DNA from 3 places in the Halomonas sp. A020 genome. Region 1 is predicted to be linked to each of the others. Evidence: predicted binding sites of a transcription regulator. Region 1 holds the regulator's gene; each other region holds the start of a gene.
What was found. The regulator sigma-54, encoded in region 1, starts transcription at its own class of promoters, with help from an activator protein. The targets are predictions, from matches to a motif close to TGGCACNNNNNTTGCTNT.
Positions count from the first base shown of each region.

Region 2: a site for sigma-54 is predicted at 2,477-2,494, ahead of glnA (glutamate--ammonia ligase). Genes of this name have one in related genera too.
Region 3: a site for sigma-54 is predicted at 2,424-2,441, ahead of FRH_RS10115 (nitrate reductase). Genes of this name have one in related genera too.

Region 1 covers NZ_AP022850.1:3,632,139-3,636,839, forward strand. The annotation lists gene lptC (LPS export ABC transporter periplasmic protein LptC) at 1-287, shown strand, start outside; gene lptA (lipopolysaccharide transport periplasmic protein LptA) at 296-790, shown strand; gene lptB (LPS export ABC transporter ATP-binding protein) at 804-1,562, shown strand; gene FRH_RS17140 (RNA polymerase factor sigma-54) at 1,668-3,083, shown strand; gene raiA (ribosome-associated translation inhibitor RaiA) at 3,181-3,489, shown strand; gene ptsN (PTS IIA-like nitrogen regulatory protein PtsN) at 3,494-3,961, shown strand; gene rapZ (RNase adapter RapZ) at 4,020-4,701, shown strand, end outside.
Region 2 covers NZ_AP022850.1:1,525,376-1,530,076, forward strand. The annotation lists gene FRH_RS07105 (alpha/beta hydrolase-fold protein) at 1-304, opposite strand, end outside; gene FRH_RS07110 (acyltransferase) at 504-1,529, shown strand; gene FRH_RS07115 (hypothetical protein) at 1,589-2,182, opposite strand; gene glnA (glutamate--ammonia ligase) at 2,737-4,143, shown strand; gene FRH_RS07125 (DUF4124 domain-containing protein) at 4,233-4,701, shown strand, end outside.
Region 3 covers NZ_AP022850.1:2,178,482-2,183,182, forward strand. The annotation lists gene nirB (nitrite reductase large subunit NirB) at 1-691, opposite strand, end outside; gene FRH_RS10110 (FAD-dependent oxidoreductase) at 709-2,016, opposite strand; gene FRH_RS10115 (nitrate reductase) at 2,651-4,701, shown strand, end outside.

The DNA of each region.
Region 1 (4,701 bases):
AGTGGTTGGCGACCGCGGATACCGGCACCCTGAATACCGATACTCAGGCCTTGACGCTGCGCGGGTCTGCCCGGCTGCTCGCGCCTGAAGAGGGTTGGCAGCTCGATACACAGCAACTCAACTACGATGGCGTGACCCGCCACGCCTGGAGCACTACGCCCGTGCTGTTGCAGCAGCCCCCTCAGCGTATGGAAGCTTCCCGCATGGACGTTTGGCTGGATGACAGCCAGGTCCGCCTGACCAACAACGTGCGCGGCGTGCATCCGCCGGCCACTCGTACCCCCTAGGAGTCGCGATGAATGCCTCTCTCCGCAGCACCCTCTTTGCTTTAACGCTACCGCTGGCGACGGCTGCCATGGCGCAAAGCCAAGCACCCATCGAAGTAGAAGCCGACCGCCTGGACCTCGACCAGCGCGCGGGCACCGCAGTTTACTCAGGTAACGTGGATATTCGTCAAGGCGAAATGCAATTGCGCGGCGAACGCGTCGAGATTCAGCGCAATGATGCAGGGGAACTTTCTCAAGCCATTGCCACGGGTGAGCGTGCCTACTTGCGCAATCGTCTCGACGACCAGGAGACCCCCATGGAAGGTTGGGCACGGCGCATCATCTATCATGTCGCCGAACGCCGCGTGGAGCTGATCGACCAAGCCGAACTGACCCAGCAAGGCGACCGCTTTCAAGGGGGCCGCCTGGAGTACTTCATCGACCAGGAAGTGGTGCAAGCTCGCTCCGACGTGAACGGTAGCGACAACCAGCGCATTCGCATGACCCTTCAGCCGGAACAATAGGGAGCGCCCACACGTGGCAGCATCAACGTCTGCAGATTCCGCACCTGTCAAAACGCTCTACGCCCACCACCTAGCGAAGAGCTACAAACGCCGCCGTGTCGTCAAGGACATCAACCTGGAAATCGCCCAGGGCAGTGTCGTTGGACTGTTGGGCCCCAATGGAGCCGGTAAAACCACCTCGTTTTACATGATCGTCGGACTGGTCAAATCCGATGCGGGCAATGTGGGTATCGACGATCTGGATTTGACCCACGCGCCCATGCACGAACGCGCCATGGCAGGCATTGGGTATCTTCCCCAAGAGGCCTCCATTTTTCGCAAGCTCTCGGTAGCCGATAACATCATGGCCATCCTCGAGACGCGCAAAACGCTCGATCGCAGTGCCAGAGAAGCTCGCCTGGAGTCACTGCTCGAAGATTTTCATATCACCCATATTCGTGACAACCTAGGCATGAGCCTCTCAGGAGGCGAGCGCCGTCGAGTAGAGATCGCGCGGTCGCTGGCCACCGAGCCCGCGTTCATTCTACTCGACGAACCCTTTGCAGGGGTCGACCCTATTTCGGTCGGCGAAATCAAAACCATTATCCGCGCACTCAAAAAACGCCACATCGGCGTCTTGATCACCGACCACAACGTGCGTGAAACCCTGGATATTTGCGATATCGCCTACATCGTTGGCGATGGCCACATCATCGCCAGTGGAAACGCCCAGGAGATTCTCAATAACCAAAAGGTCCGCGACGTCTATCTGGGCGCTGATTTCCGGCTCTAAACCGAGGCCTGACCAAACTTTTCTTTTAGTGGCATGCTTATTGCACTTGCACCTAGCCATAACTCGCTCTAGGGTGGAGCTTTCTGATTAACGAGTGGTTCTCAGATGGTCATGAAAGCTTCTCTCCAATTGCGTATCGGCACACAGCTGACCATGACACCCCAGCTGCAACAGGCCATTGCCCTGCTGCAGCTCTCTACGCTGGACCTCCGTCAAGAAATTCAGCAAGCACTTGACGCCAACCCTATGCTCGAGCAAGAGGACGAGTTTGGGGAACAGGCAGTCAGCGAGCCGCAAGAGGCCGAGTGGTCTGACAGCATTCCCAACGAACTCTCCGTCGACAGCGACTGGTCGGACACCTACCAAGACATGGGCAGTCTGAGCGGTGGTAGCGAAGGACCCGACTTCGAGCGCCAAGCCGCTGGCCAAAGCCTGCATGGCCATTTGCTGTGGCAACTGGCCATGACCGATGTCAGCTCACGGGAATATGCAATTGCGGAGAGCCTGATCGATGCGCTGGACGCCAATGGTTATCTTACCCAGCCGCTCAACGACATTCGTGAAGGGCTCAAAGCACAAGGTCATGACGGCTTGAGCCAACGGGAAGTGGAAAATACCCTACTGCGCTTGCAGCAGTTCGAGCCGACCGGCGTGTTCGCTCGCGACCTGCGCGAATGTCTGATGCTTCAACTTGCTGCGTTGCCGGAAGACACCCCGCTATTGATGCCAGCCAAACGGCTGGTACGACAGTTTTTGGAGGCGCTAGGCAAAGACGATATGCGCCTCCTCAAGCGCCGTTTGAGCCTGGACGATGAACAGCTGGATGACGTCATTCGATTAATTCGCAGCCTCGATCCCCGACCCGGCAGCGCCTACGGCGTGACCGACGATAGCTACATCACTCCCGATCTGGTCGTGCGCCATGACAACGAAGGCTGGCATTTAGAGCTCAACCCGGACGCTCTTCCACGGCTACGCATCCAACCCGACTACGCCAGCTTGATCAAACGCGCCGACAAGAGCCAGGACAACCAGTTCTTGAAAGAGCACCTTCAAGAAGCGCGCTGGCTGATCAAAAGCCTCTCTAGCCGCAATGACACCTTGCTGCGCGTGGGGCGTGAAATCATCGCTCGCCAAATTGGCTTTCTAGAGCACGGCGAAGAGGCCATGAAGCCACTGATCTTGGCCGACATCGCCGAAGCCGTAGAGATGCATGAGTCGACCATCTCACGCGTGACGACACAGAAGTTCATTCATACACCGCGTGGCGTGTTCGAGTTGAAATACTTTTTCTCCAGTCAAGTCAGTGGCCAAGACGGCGGCGACAGCCACTCGAGCACGGCCATTCGCGCACGTATCAAAAAGCTCATTCAAGAGGAGCCCTCAGGCAAACCGCTCTCCGATAGTCGCTTGGTGACGCTTCTCGAAGAGGGCGGAATAAGCGTGGCACGACGTACCGTCGCGAAATATCGCGAGTCGATGGGCATTCCCTCTTCGAGCGAGCGCCGCCGTTTACGCTAGTTAAACGCTTGGTCGTGACAAACTCACCGCAAGGGCTTTGCAATAGCGTAAAAAGGGTTACAATCGAAGTACAGCCCGATGGATAAGGAGCACGTCAATGCAAGTAAACATCACTGGTCATCACGTTGAACTGACTGACGCCTTGCGTGACTACGTTAACGAAAAGCTGGAACGCGTCGAACGACACTACGACAATATCACCACGGTACAAGTGACCTTATCTGTCGAAAAGGAGCGCCAGCAGGCAACGTGCACGCTACATGCCGCCGGTGCTGACCTTCATGCCGAGGCACTCGATAACGATATGTATGCTGCCATCGATGCCCTTGCGGACAAAATCGATCGTCAACTCGTCAAACACAAGGAAAAAGCACAAGCTCGCGCTCAAGGCGCAGGCGTGCGTTAACTCAATGACGTTGGAAACCATTCTCCCCCCGGAGCGCGTGCTTTATGACGTACCCGGGGGCAGCAAAAAGCGGGTGCTGGAGTTTTTCAGCACCTTCATCGCCCAAAACACGCCCAGCCTTGACAGCCAAGAAGTGTTCAGTCGTTTGATTGGGCGCGAGCGTCTTGGCAGCACGGGGATTGGCAACGGTGTTGCCATTCCCCACGCAAGAAGCCCACACTGCAGTGCCCCCATTGCTGGCTTTTTGAAACTGGCGGAACCCGTCGATTTCGATGCCATCGATGGGGACCCGGTCGATCTCGTGTTCGTTTTGCTGGTGCCTGAAGAAGCCGATGACACGCACCTTGCTTTGCTCGGACAAGTCGCGACGATCATGAACGACGCCGATACTCGCCAACAGCTGCGCAAAGCAGGCAGCCAAAAAGAACTGTTGACGCTGATAACGGCCAAGATACGCGAACAAGCTGCGTAACAGATCTACTCCTTCAATTTGTCTTTACTTCTTACGCTCAAACGCCAAGAGAGACGCTATGCAACTGGTGATCATTAGCGGCCGTTCAGGTTCCGGTAAGTCTATCGCCTTACAAGCGCTGGAAGATCTTGGCTATTACGCGATCGATAACTTGCCTGCCATGCTGTTGGGCTCGCTTATCGACGAGTTGCGCGCCCAGGGTGAGCGCACCCGGATTGCCGTCAGTATCGACGCACGCAACTTACCTACTGCGCTGGAGCGTCTGCCAGCGCTACTTGAAGAATTGCGCCACCGGGAAATTCGTTTTCAGGTGATCTACCTGACAACCGATGCGCGTATTTTGCTGGAGCGTTACTCGGCCACCCGCCGTCGTCATCCCCTCACCCGTGATAGCGACATGACGCTGGAAGAAGCGATCAACAAAGAAGAAGAGACGCTGAATGACATTCGCGACCTCGCCGATTTATTGATCGATACGTCTCGACTCTCCGTACACGATCTGCGACGCCGCATTACCGACCAAGTAGCTCATCAGCGCCAGCATCAACTGACGCTCACCTTCGAGTCCTTTGGCTACAAACGCGGCGTTCCGCTGGATGCCGACCTCGTGTTCGACGTACGCTGCTTGCCCAATCCTTATTGGGACCCTACTCTGCGCCAATATACCGGTCGCGACGCCAACATCATCGACTTCTTGAGCGGCTACCCCGTGGTAGAGGCCATGGCAAGCGATATTGAAA
Region 2 (4,701 bases), 1.9 Mb from region 1:
CATCGACCCACCAACTGCGGCTGCCGGGCATGACGAATACCGCTGGAGGTAGATGCCCAGCCTCGATCAAACGATCAGCCGTTTGTGGCAAGTTGCCTTTGGTTGCCCAGTCAAACTCGTTACCAAATGACCCGTGTAGCAGGTATACCACTGGGTAAGGCGCCGAGGCCTGAGGGTCATAAGCGTCCGGTAAATAGATCGTATACGGGTAGTCATAACCCAGGGTGGGTGAAAAGAACTGTGCCCGTGAGACATCGCCCGCCAGGGCAACGCTACTCAGTGCCAACCCACCCAAAACGACCATGATCGCGCGCATCCAGCCGGTGAGGCATTCAGAGACAGTGCGTCCGAGAGCGTGTAAAAGCGGGAATCTGAGCGACTGTTCGAACACGAGGCCTCCAGGAATTTACCGTCGTTTAAAAGGTCGGACAACGCTGTAAGCCAGCCTGTTCATTGTCGTAAGCCCCTACATCAGCTTAGCAGCGGGGCTTGGTGGAGGTTCGATGCAGAAAATCGAGGAAATTTACTGGCTGCGCGCGTACGGCTGTGTCGCTGTGTTTCTCTTTCATTGGCTAGATCACCTGAATCAGCGCGTGGACAACGTCGTTACCGATCTCATGCGCATACCGCTGGTGCTGGGCACGCCTGTATTCCTGTTCATTTCGGTCTTTGTGTTTGCCGTCCGCTATGACAAGCAAGTACCGCCAGGTTTTCTATGGCAGCGAGTGAAGTACGTCATGCTGCCCTATTTAACGTACGGGTTCATCTATTCCACTGCCCAGTGGTGGCAACTGGCGGGCAGCGACAGCTCCGTGAATGTTTGGGAGAACGCAAAAGCCTACTTTATTTATGCGGGCTGGCATGGCTATTTTTTGATCATCGCCATGCAGTTCTATGCCGCTTATTGGGCCTTTACTCGTTGGCAGCTATGGCGCTTGCATCCGGTTCCTTGGCTATGGGGAGCTTGCTTGGTGAGTATGGCATATTGGGGGTTGGCGTATGCGTTGGCTATTGAGCCGCCGGGTTATTTGCTTTGGGTGGCTCCGTTGGGTTGGATCTATCTGTTCTTCTTGGCGCTAGTGCTGGTGCGCTATTACCCCTTAACGCCTTCTAGCCAGTTGATCGAACGGCCCGTTTGGCTACAAACCCTCTCGCAACCACGTTGGCTCTTGTTGTTCGTTGGCTTGATCGTGCTGGCCACGTTCGAGTATCGGCTGTCGTTCTCCTCGAAAGAGGTGTGGGTCATTCCCTTTTTTGTGCTGTTCACGCTGGCATTGATGCGTGGCTTAAAAGGGCGTAAAGCGCCTGGATGGGTGCGCTATATCAATGCTTACTCGTTTGGTATTTATCTAGCGCATCCTATGTTTTTTACGCTCACCGATACGCTAGTGGGCATTTCTACGCTGCCCCTGGCGGTTTATGCGCTGTTGCTCATCATGGTGGGTAGTGTGGGATCGATTCTGCTCAACAAAGTAGCCAATACCACCACATTGGGTGCCATGTTGCTGGGTAAGCGTTTAAAAATATGAACGGTTCGACGGGTTGGTGAGCTGGCAGGTTGGCGTTAAGAGTCAAAGAGGGGCAGGCGCTAAGAGGAGGTGGGTGAGCGGCTTTGTGGCGAGCCTCGAGCAAGCCCAAGCGACTCGCCGCTTAGCGTTTTTAAACGCGTAGGGCAAGCGTATAGGCGCTGTAAAAAGTCGAGCAGTGCTGGCTCATCGAGCTCTGGATCGAAGCCTCCGATTCGCTCCAACCACGCACGGCGAATGGCAATGTAGGGGGGAACGGTCACCGCCGAGCTGAGAAAGTGCAGCAACAGACGTTCCGAAAAGCGGGGAGTGGCGGCGTTGATGAGCAGCGCATCCGTCGCCGTGTCTAGCTGTGGATAGAGTAGGTACCAAAGCTGCGCCGCCATGGGTTCTTTATGCAGCGCAATCAGCAGCCAGTCTGCCTGGCTAATATACGCCGCTTGGTTGAGGCGTGCACCTAGGGTATGGGCAGGTGTCACCAAGCCGTGCGCGTGGTAACGCTTTTCGAGATCGGTTAGCCGTTCATCCGAGTGAGCACAGGTCACGATAATGGGTAGGGCATGGTCAGCAAGACCGGATTGGCGAATCGAGCGCAGGTGGCGGGGTAGCAAAGCTCCTGTCACTGAAGCATCAACGATAAAGCAGACCGTACCCATGCACGCGGCTTCCTTTTGTTATGAAAGCATCTCTGTTTGTAATTGATTGTAGATGTGGGTTTCTTTACGTAGCAAGAGAAAGTTTTTTAACGAAAAAAACAGTGAGGCTGGCGAGTTATTCATTTTGGTGCGTCTTGAGTGTTATTTGCACCAAATGCGTGCAAGGAAATGACGGTCTAGGCGTTTGAAAAAGCAATTGCCACTCCCTTGCTGCATTAAGACGCATGGGATGAGTCATTTTTCATATTTTAAAACAAAGAGTTGTTGATATTTTTTTCCATTATGGTGCAGAGTTGGCATGCTCTGTGCTTGTAAGCCATAGGTAGTTTCATCAGCGGCTATTGAAGCGTAGGCAGACGCCTCCAGGCGTGCTACAACGATAGCCGGTCTGAAATGATCGCTGGGCGGTTGTTATCCATCGTCGAACAAACGTTGAGCGAACAAAAAAGACAAACGCGCCACATGCAGCCGCGTGTTGAACGATTTGTTGAATAACACCTTTATCGATCGCTTACAGTTACACGCTTTAAGCCACGCTCATACCGGAGGACACTATGTCAGCCAAGACTCTCGCGCTAATCGAAGAACATGATGTTAAGTGGGTAGATCTGCGTTTCACCGACACGCGCGGTAAAGAGCAGCACGTCACCGTACCGGCACGCGACGTGAACGAAGAGTTTTTTGAAAACGGCCAGATGTTCGATGGTTCTTCCATCAACGGCTGGAAGGGCATCAACGAGTCTGACATGATCCTGCGTCCGGAAGACGGTACCGCCTTCCTCGACCCCTTCACCGAAGATGCCACACTGATTCTGCGTTGCGACATCATCGAGCCTGCCACTATGCAGGGCTACGATCGCGACCCGCGCTCCATCGCCAAGCGCGCCGAAGCCTACCTGCAGTCGACTGGCCTGGGTGACACTGCCTTCTTCGGTCCGGAGCCGGAATTCTTCATCTTCGATGAGGTGCACTGGAAAGCCGACATTCAAGGCGCCATGTACAAAATCACCTCTGACGAAGGCGCATGGGCGACCAGCAACCAGGTAGAAGGCGGCAACTTGGGCCACCGTCCGCGCGTGAAAGGCGGCTACTTCCCGGTACCCCCGGTCGACAGCTTCCACGATATCCGTGGTGCGATGTGTAACACCCTGGAAGCGATCGGTCAGACCGTCGAAGTTCACCACCACGAAGTGGCGAACGCCGGTCAGAACGAAATCGGCGTGAAGTTCAACACGCTGGTGAAGAAAGCCGACGAAGTTCAGGAAATGAAGTACGTGATCCACAACGTGGCGCACGCTTATGGCAAGACCGCGACCTTCATGCCGAAGCCGCTGGTGGGCGACAACGGCTCGGGCATGCACGTCCACCAGTCGTTCTGGAAAGATGGCCAGAACCAGTTCGCTGGCGACGAGTACGCGGGCCTGTCCGAAATGGCGCTGTACTACATTGGCGGTATCATCAAGCACGCTCGCGCGCTGAACGCCTTCACCAACGCCTCTACCAACTCGTACAAGCGTCTGGTGCCGGGTTTCGAAGCGCCGGTCATGCTGGCCTACAGCGCCCGTAACCGTTCTGCGTCCATCCGTATTCCGTACACCGCTAGCCCGAAAGGCAAGCGTGTCGAGACGCGCTTCCCCGACCCGACCGCCAACCCCTACCTGGCGTTCGCGGCGATGCTGATGGCGGGTATCGACGGTATCAAGAACAAGATCCATCCTGGCGATGCCATGGACAAGAACCTGTACGACCTGCCGCCCGAGGAAGGCAAGTCCGTCCCGACCGTGGCCAACAGCCTGGATCAAGCCCTGGAAGCGCTCGACGCTGACCGTGCGTTCTTGACCGAAGGCGGCGTGTTCACCGACGACATGATCGATGCCTACATCGAACTGAAGATGGAAGACGTCGAGCGTATTCGCATGACGACTCACCCGATCGAGTTCGACATGTACTACAGCTGCTAAGATCACCCTTGAGGTGTCGTTAGCCTGAAAACCCCGCCTCGGCGGGGTTTTTTCGTTGAGGCGAGGAAAGGAAAAGGGAGGAAGACGTCATGATCCGTCGCTGGCACGTGCGCTATGCAAGAGGATTGTCCACAGGTGCTGCGCTGCTATTGGGGCTGTGGGTAAGCGCGGCGCTGGGGCAAACGGTGTATCGCGTGGTGGACGCCCAGGGCAAGGTGACGTTTACCGACAACCCAGAACGTGGCGGTGAAGCCGTCACGTTGGCACCGCTGCCCAGCGTGACGACGGTGCGCTCTGCCCCACCTGACAGCCGAACCCCGAGCCGCACTCAGAGCCATCCTGGGCAACCGTTTATGCCTTATGACCGCTTTACCATCGTCAACCCGGCGAACAGCAGCGCCGTTCGGGGCGGCATGACGCCCGTGGAAGTGCAGGTGGTGCCGCCACTGCGGGACGACCACCAAATTCAACTGAGGGTGAATGGCGAGCTGAGCCAATCCGCCCTGCATAGCGACGCCTTCTGGCTGGCGGGGTTACCTGTGGGAGCGCACCATATTC
Region 3 (4,701 bases), 1.5 Mb from region 1:
AAACCATGCGTAGGCGGCTGGTGTCGCCGGGTTCGATACGTTGAGTCGCACGCTCGGTGAGGACCTGAACGCCCAGGGCTTCGATTTTCTCTCTGAGCAGCTCGCCGCCTTCGCTATCCACCTGCATGGGCATCAAACGCGGGGCGAATTCCACCACGGCGGTGTCCAGGTTCAGGCCGCGCAGCGCGTTGGCGGCTTCCAGGCCGAGCAAGCCGCCACCGACCACCACGCCGTTGGTGGCGTTTTTGGCCGCTGCCTGAATGGCATCCAGGTCATCCAGGGTGCGGTAGACCAAACAGCCGTCGCTGTCGTTGCCGGGAATGGGCGGTACGAAGGGAAAAGAGCCGGTGGCCAGCACGAGCTGGTCATAGGCGTAGTGGCCTTGTTCGGTCACCACCCGCTGCTGTTCGCGATCGATCGAGGTGACCGCTTCGCCGCTGCGTAGTCGAATGCCGTGGCTGCGGTAGTAATCGGCATCACACAGGGCCAGCGACTGTGCGTCGCGCCCGCTAAAGTACTCGGATAGATGCACCCGGTCGTAAGCGCGATGGCGCTCTTCGCCAAAGATAGTGACGTCAAACCCGGCCAGCGCGCCGCTTTCCACCAGCTGTTCGGCAAAATGGTGGCCGACCATGCCGTTACCTACAATGATCAGCGTTTGTTTGTTGGAAGACGTAGTGGGAGTAGACATTGTGTGATTCACCATAGCTAAGCCGCCTCACGGGGGAGAGATAAAGAGGGTGACGAGGTGTCGAGATGCGCATCGAGCGCCGTTTGGGCATCGGTGGCGCCAAACAGCAGCAGGTGGCGGCACGCGGTTAAATCGGTCGCGGCCAGCGCTTGCTCGAAGTACCAGGGGCCGTGGCGGGTATCGCCATACAGCACCGCGCCGACGAGGCGGCCTTGCTGGAGCAGTAAGCGGCAGTAGTCGCCGGTTTCCGGGTCTTGATAGCGAAGCTCTTCGTGCTTGGCGGCGGCCTCGGTGGGGCCAAAGGCAAACAGGCTGACACCGCTGACCTTGAGTTTGGTGGCCGTGGGGGCTTCTTGATACGCCGCGGGCGTTTCACCACACAGCACGGCGGCCAGCACGTCCACCTGCCGCCAAATCGGTTCCACCAGCCCGTAAGTGTGCTGCTCGAACTGGCAGCATTCGCCTAGCGCATGGATGTGGGCGTCGGAAGTGGTCAGGTGGCCGTCCACGACGATGGCGCGATCGCAGACGAGTCCACTCTGCTGTCCTAGCTCCGCATTCGGGGTAATGCCCGCCGCCACGATGACGCTATCGGCAGGGAGCTTTCGGCCATCGCTCAGGGTGACCGACTGCACCTCCCCGTGGCCGTTATCTTCCAAGGCGGCGAGCGATGCGCCGGTTTCAATGAGGATGCCGCGCTCGCGCAGCGTGGCTTCCAGCAACTGAGCGGCGGTGGTGTCTAGCTGACGGTTCATCAACCGATGACTGCGCTGCAAAACGCTGACGGTGAGCGCGCGTCCGCCCCGTTTGCGCAGCCCTTCGGCGGCTTCCAGCCCAAGCAAGCCGCCGCCAATCACCACGGCGTTGCCGCCTTGCCGAGCAATGGCTTCCAAGGCGCTGACGTCACGCAGGTCGCGAAACGTGTGAACACCGTCGAGCGTGATGCCGGGCACCGCTGGCAGCGCGGGGCGCGAGCCAGTGGCCAAGACCAAGCGGTCATAGCGTAACGTGTTGCCGCGATGTGTGATGAGCAGGCGGCGTTCGCGGTCGATGGCGGTCACGCGGTCGCCAAGTATCAGCGTGACGTCGTTATCGGCGTACCAGGAGGCGTCTTGCAGAGTGAGCGCCTCGGGCGCCAGTTCGCCTGCCAATAAAGGGGAGAGCAAAATACGGTTATAGGCAGGCACCGGCTCCTCACCCACCACCGTTATGCGGCTGGGGCGCTTTGGATGGTGAACCAGCGCGTCGAGTAGTCGCTGGCTCGCCATGCCATTACCGATGATGACGAGGTGGTCTGTCTGTGAGCACCGGGAAGCGATTTCCATGGGTAGCTCCTTTGGTTGAAGCATCATGTTCAGCAAATAAAAACGCCCCTGGCACAGCCCTCTCAAGAAGGGAGTGTCAGGGGCGTCGTTGCCCGTTGGCGTCGTCGATAACGCACAGCAACCGCCGTTGGTTGCCGAACTGTCTTATCCTAGTGGTCAGCAAAAAGCCCGCCAGCTCTTGCCGCAGGTGGATTTAATTCAGCTTAATCAGCGTATTAAGCGTTTTTGAGGATTCGGTGGGCCGCGCATAGTTGAGTGGGCGTGCCCTACTTTGGTGCTTGAGCGACGATTCATGCACCCCCTTTAGCCGCTTATTCGACAAAGAGCATTCCTTTAGCGAGTAATGAAAATACAAGCATGTTTATAAGCTATTGTTTTTATAATATTTAATGGTTTTAAGGCCGAGTGGGCGCAGGGTTTGCATTTGTTCAAGTAACAAGGAACAACGGCTCAGTGCAGGGTCTTTGCTCATAACGATCACAACCATAAATTGCGTCGAACAATACCAACGGCAGCAAATCACTGATGAGTACGGCACCGGGTAAATGGTGCCCCTGAGACAACGGCGTCCAGGCAGGCTTCTTTTGAAGCTGGCTTGGGCGCTTTTTGCTTTTTAACGCGGGAGGAAACTGCCATGCCACAGGTCAATCGGCTCGCCCGAACCACCTGCCCCTACTGCGGCGTCGGCTGCGGCGTGACTGCAACGCTTGAAAGCGGCCAGCTCATTGCCGTCGAGGGGGACCGCGAGCACCCAGCCAACTACGGCCGCCTATGTGTGAAAGGCACCGCGCTGCACGAAACGCTCGGCGCACAGGGGCGCTTGCTGATGCCCCGCGTGGATGGACAGGAGGTCTCCTGGGAGCAAGCACTCACCGTCACCGCCGAACGCTTGCAGGCCCAGCGCACTGCCCATGGCCCGCAGACGGTGGCGGCGTACTTATCCGGCCAGCTGCTGACCGAAGATTATTACGTCGCCAACAAGCTGTTCAAAGGTTTCTTGGGCACCCCGCATTTGGATACCAACTCGCGGCTCTGCATGGCGTCCGCCGTGGCGGGCTATAAACGCGCCTTTGGGGCCGATGCGGTACCCTGCAGCTATGAAGACCTCGAAGAAGCGGAACTGGTGGTGCTGGTGGGGTCCAACCTTGCCTGGAATCATCCGGTGCTCTATCAGCGTTTGAAGATAGCCAAAGAGCGCAACCCGTTGATGCGGGTCGTGGTGATCGACCCCCGCGTGACCGACACTTGTGAAATGGCCGATCTTTACCTGGGTATTCGTCCGGGTAGCGATGCGTACCTGTTCAACGGGCTGCTGGCGTGGATGGACGACCATAACCGATTGGATGCCGTGTACTTAGAACGCCACACCGAGGGGTTAGACGACGCGCTGGGCGCTGCCAAGCAGAGTGCAGGCAGCGTGGAAGCCGTTGCTCGCGAATGTGATGTGGATCCTGAACGCCTGGAAACCTTCTATTACTGGTTTGCCAGCCAGCTTCACGTGGTCACGCTCTACTCTCAGGGGGTGAATCAATCCTCCAGCGGTACCGACAAGTGCAACGCGATCATCAACTGCCATCTAGCGGGCGGAAAAATCGGCCTGCCGGGGGCGGGGCCGTTTTCGATCACCGGCCAGCCCAACGCCATGGGCGGGCGGGAAGTAGGCGGGTTGGCCAATCAGCTGGCGGCGCATATGGATTACCACACCCCGGGCGCGCGTGAGTTGGTTAGCCGCTTCTGGACTACCCAGCACTTAACGCCCGTACTACCGGACGCCCCGGGTTACAAGGCGGTGGAGCTCTTTGATGCCATCGAGCGCGGCGAGATTACCGCCCTGTGGGTGATGGCCACCAATCCAGCAGTGAGTATGCCGGATGGGGAGAAAGTGCGCCGTGCGCTGGCAAAATGCCCGCTGGTGATCGTCTCGGAGTGCGTCGCCAATACCGACCTGCTGCCCTTTGCGGATATCGTGCTGCCCGCGTCGGGCTGGTCGGAGAAGGATGGCACGGTGACCAACTCGGAGCGGCGCATTTCCCGCCAGCGGGGGTTGCTGCCGGCCCCTGGCGAGGCCAAGCACGACTGGTGGATACTCTGCGAAGTAGCAAAACGCTTAGGGTGGGGCGAAGCCTTCGATTACACCCAGCCATGGGAGATTTTCGATGAGCACGCGCGCCTTTCAGGCTATGAAAATAGCGGCGATACCCAGCGGCTATTCGACATCTCAGGGCTGGCAGGCCTGGGCCAATCGGCTTATGATGCGCTCGCTCCGATCCAGTGGCCCGTGACTCAGCAGGCCCCCCGTGGAACGGCAAGGCTGTTCGAAGATGGCCGGTTTGCGACGCCGAACGGTCGCGCGAAACTGCTGCCGATTACGCCGCGACCGCCGGCGCAGCCGCTGAGTGACGATTACCCGTTGCGCTTGAATACCGGGCGTATACGGGATCAGTGGCATACTATGACGCGTACCGCCCGTGCGCCGCGCTTGATGAACCACCGCGCCGAACCCTTCATCGAGCTGCACCCGGAGGATGCCGCCCAGGCGGGCTTAACGGATCAAAGCTTGGCCAAGTTGACCGCTGCCGCCGGGGAGTACCGTGGGCGGGTTCGGGTCTCCCACGCCCAACGCCGAGGCGAGGTGTTCGTGCCGATGCACTGGACCGACTGCTTTACCAAGCAGGGGCGCAGCGG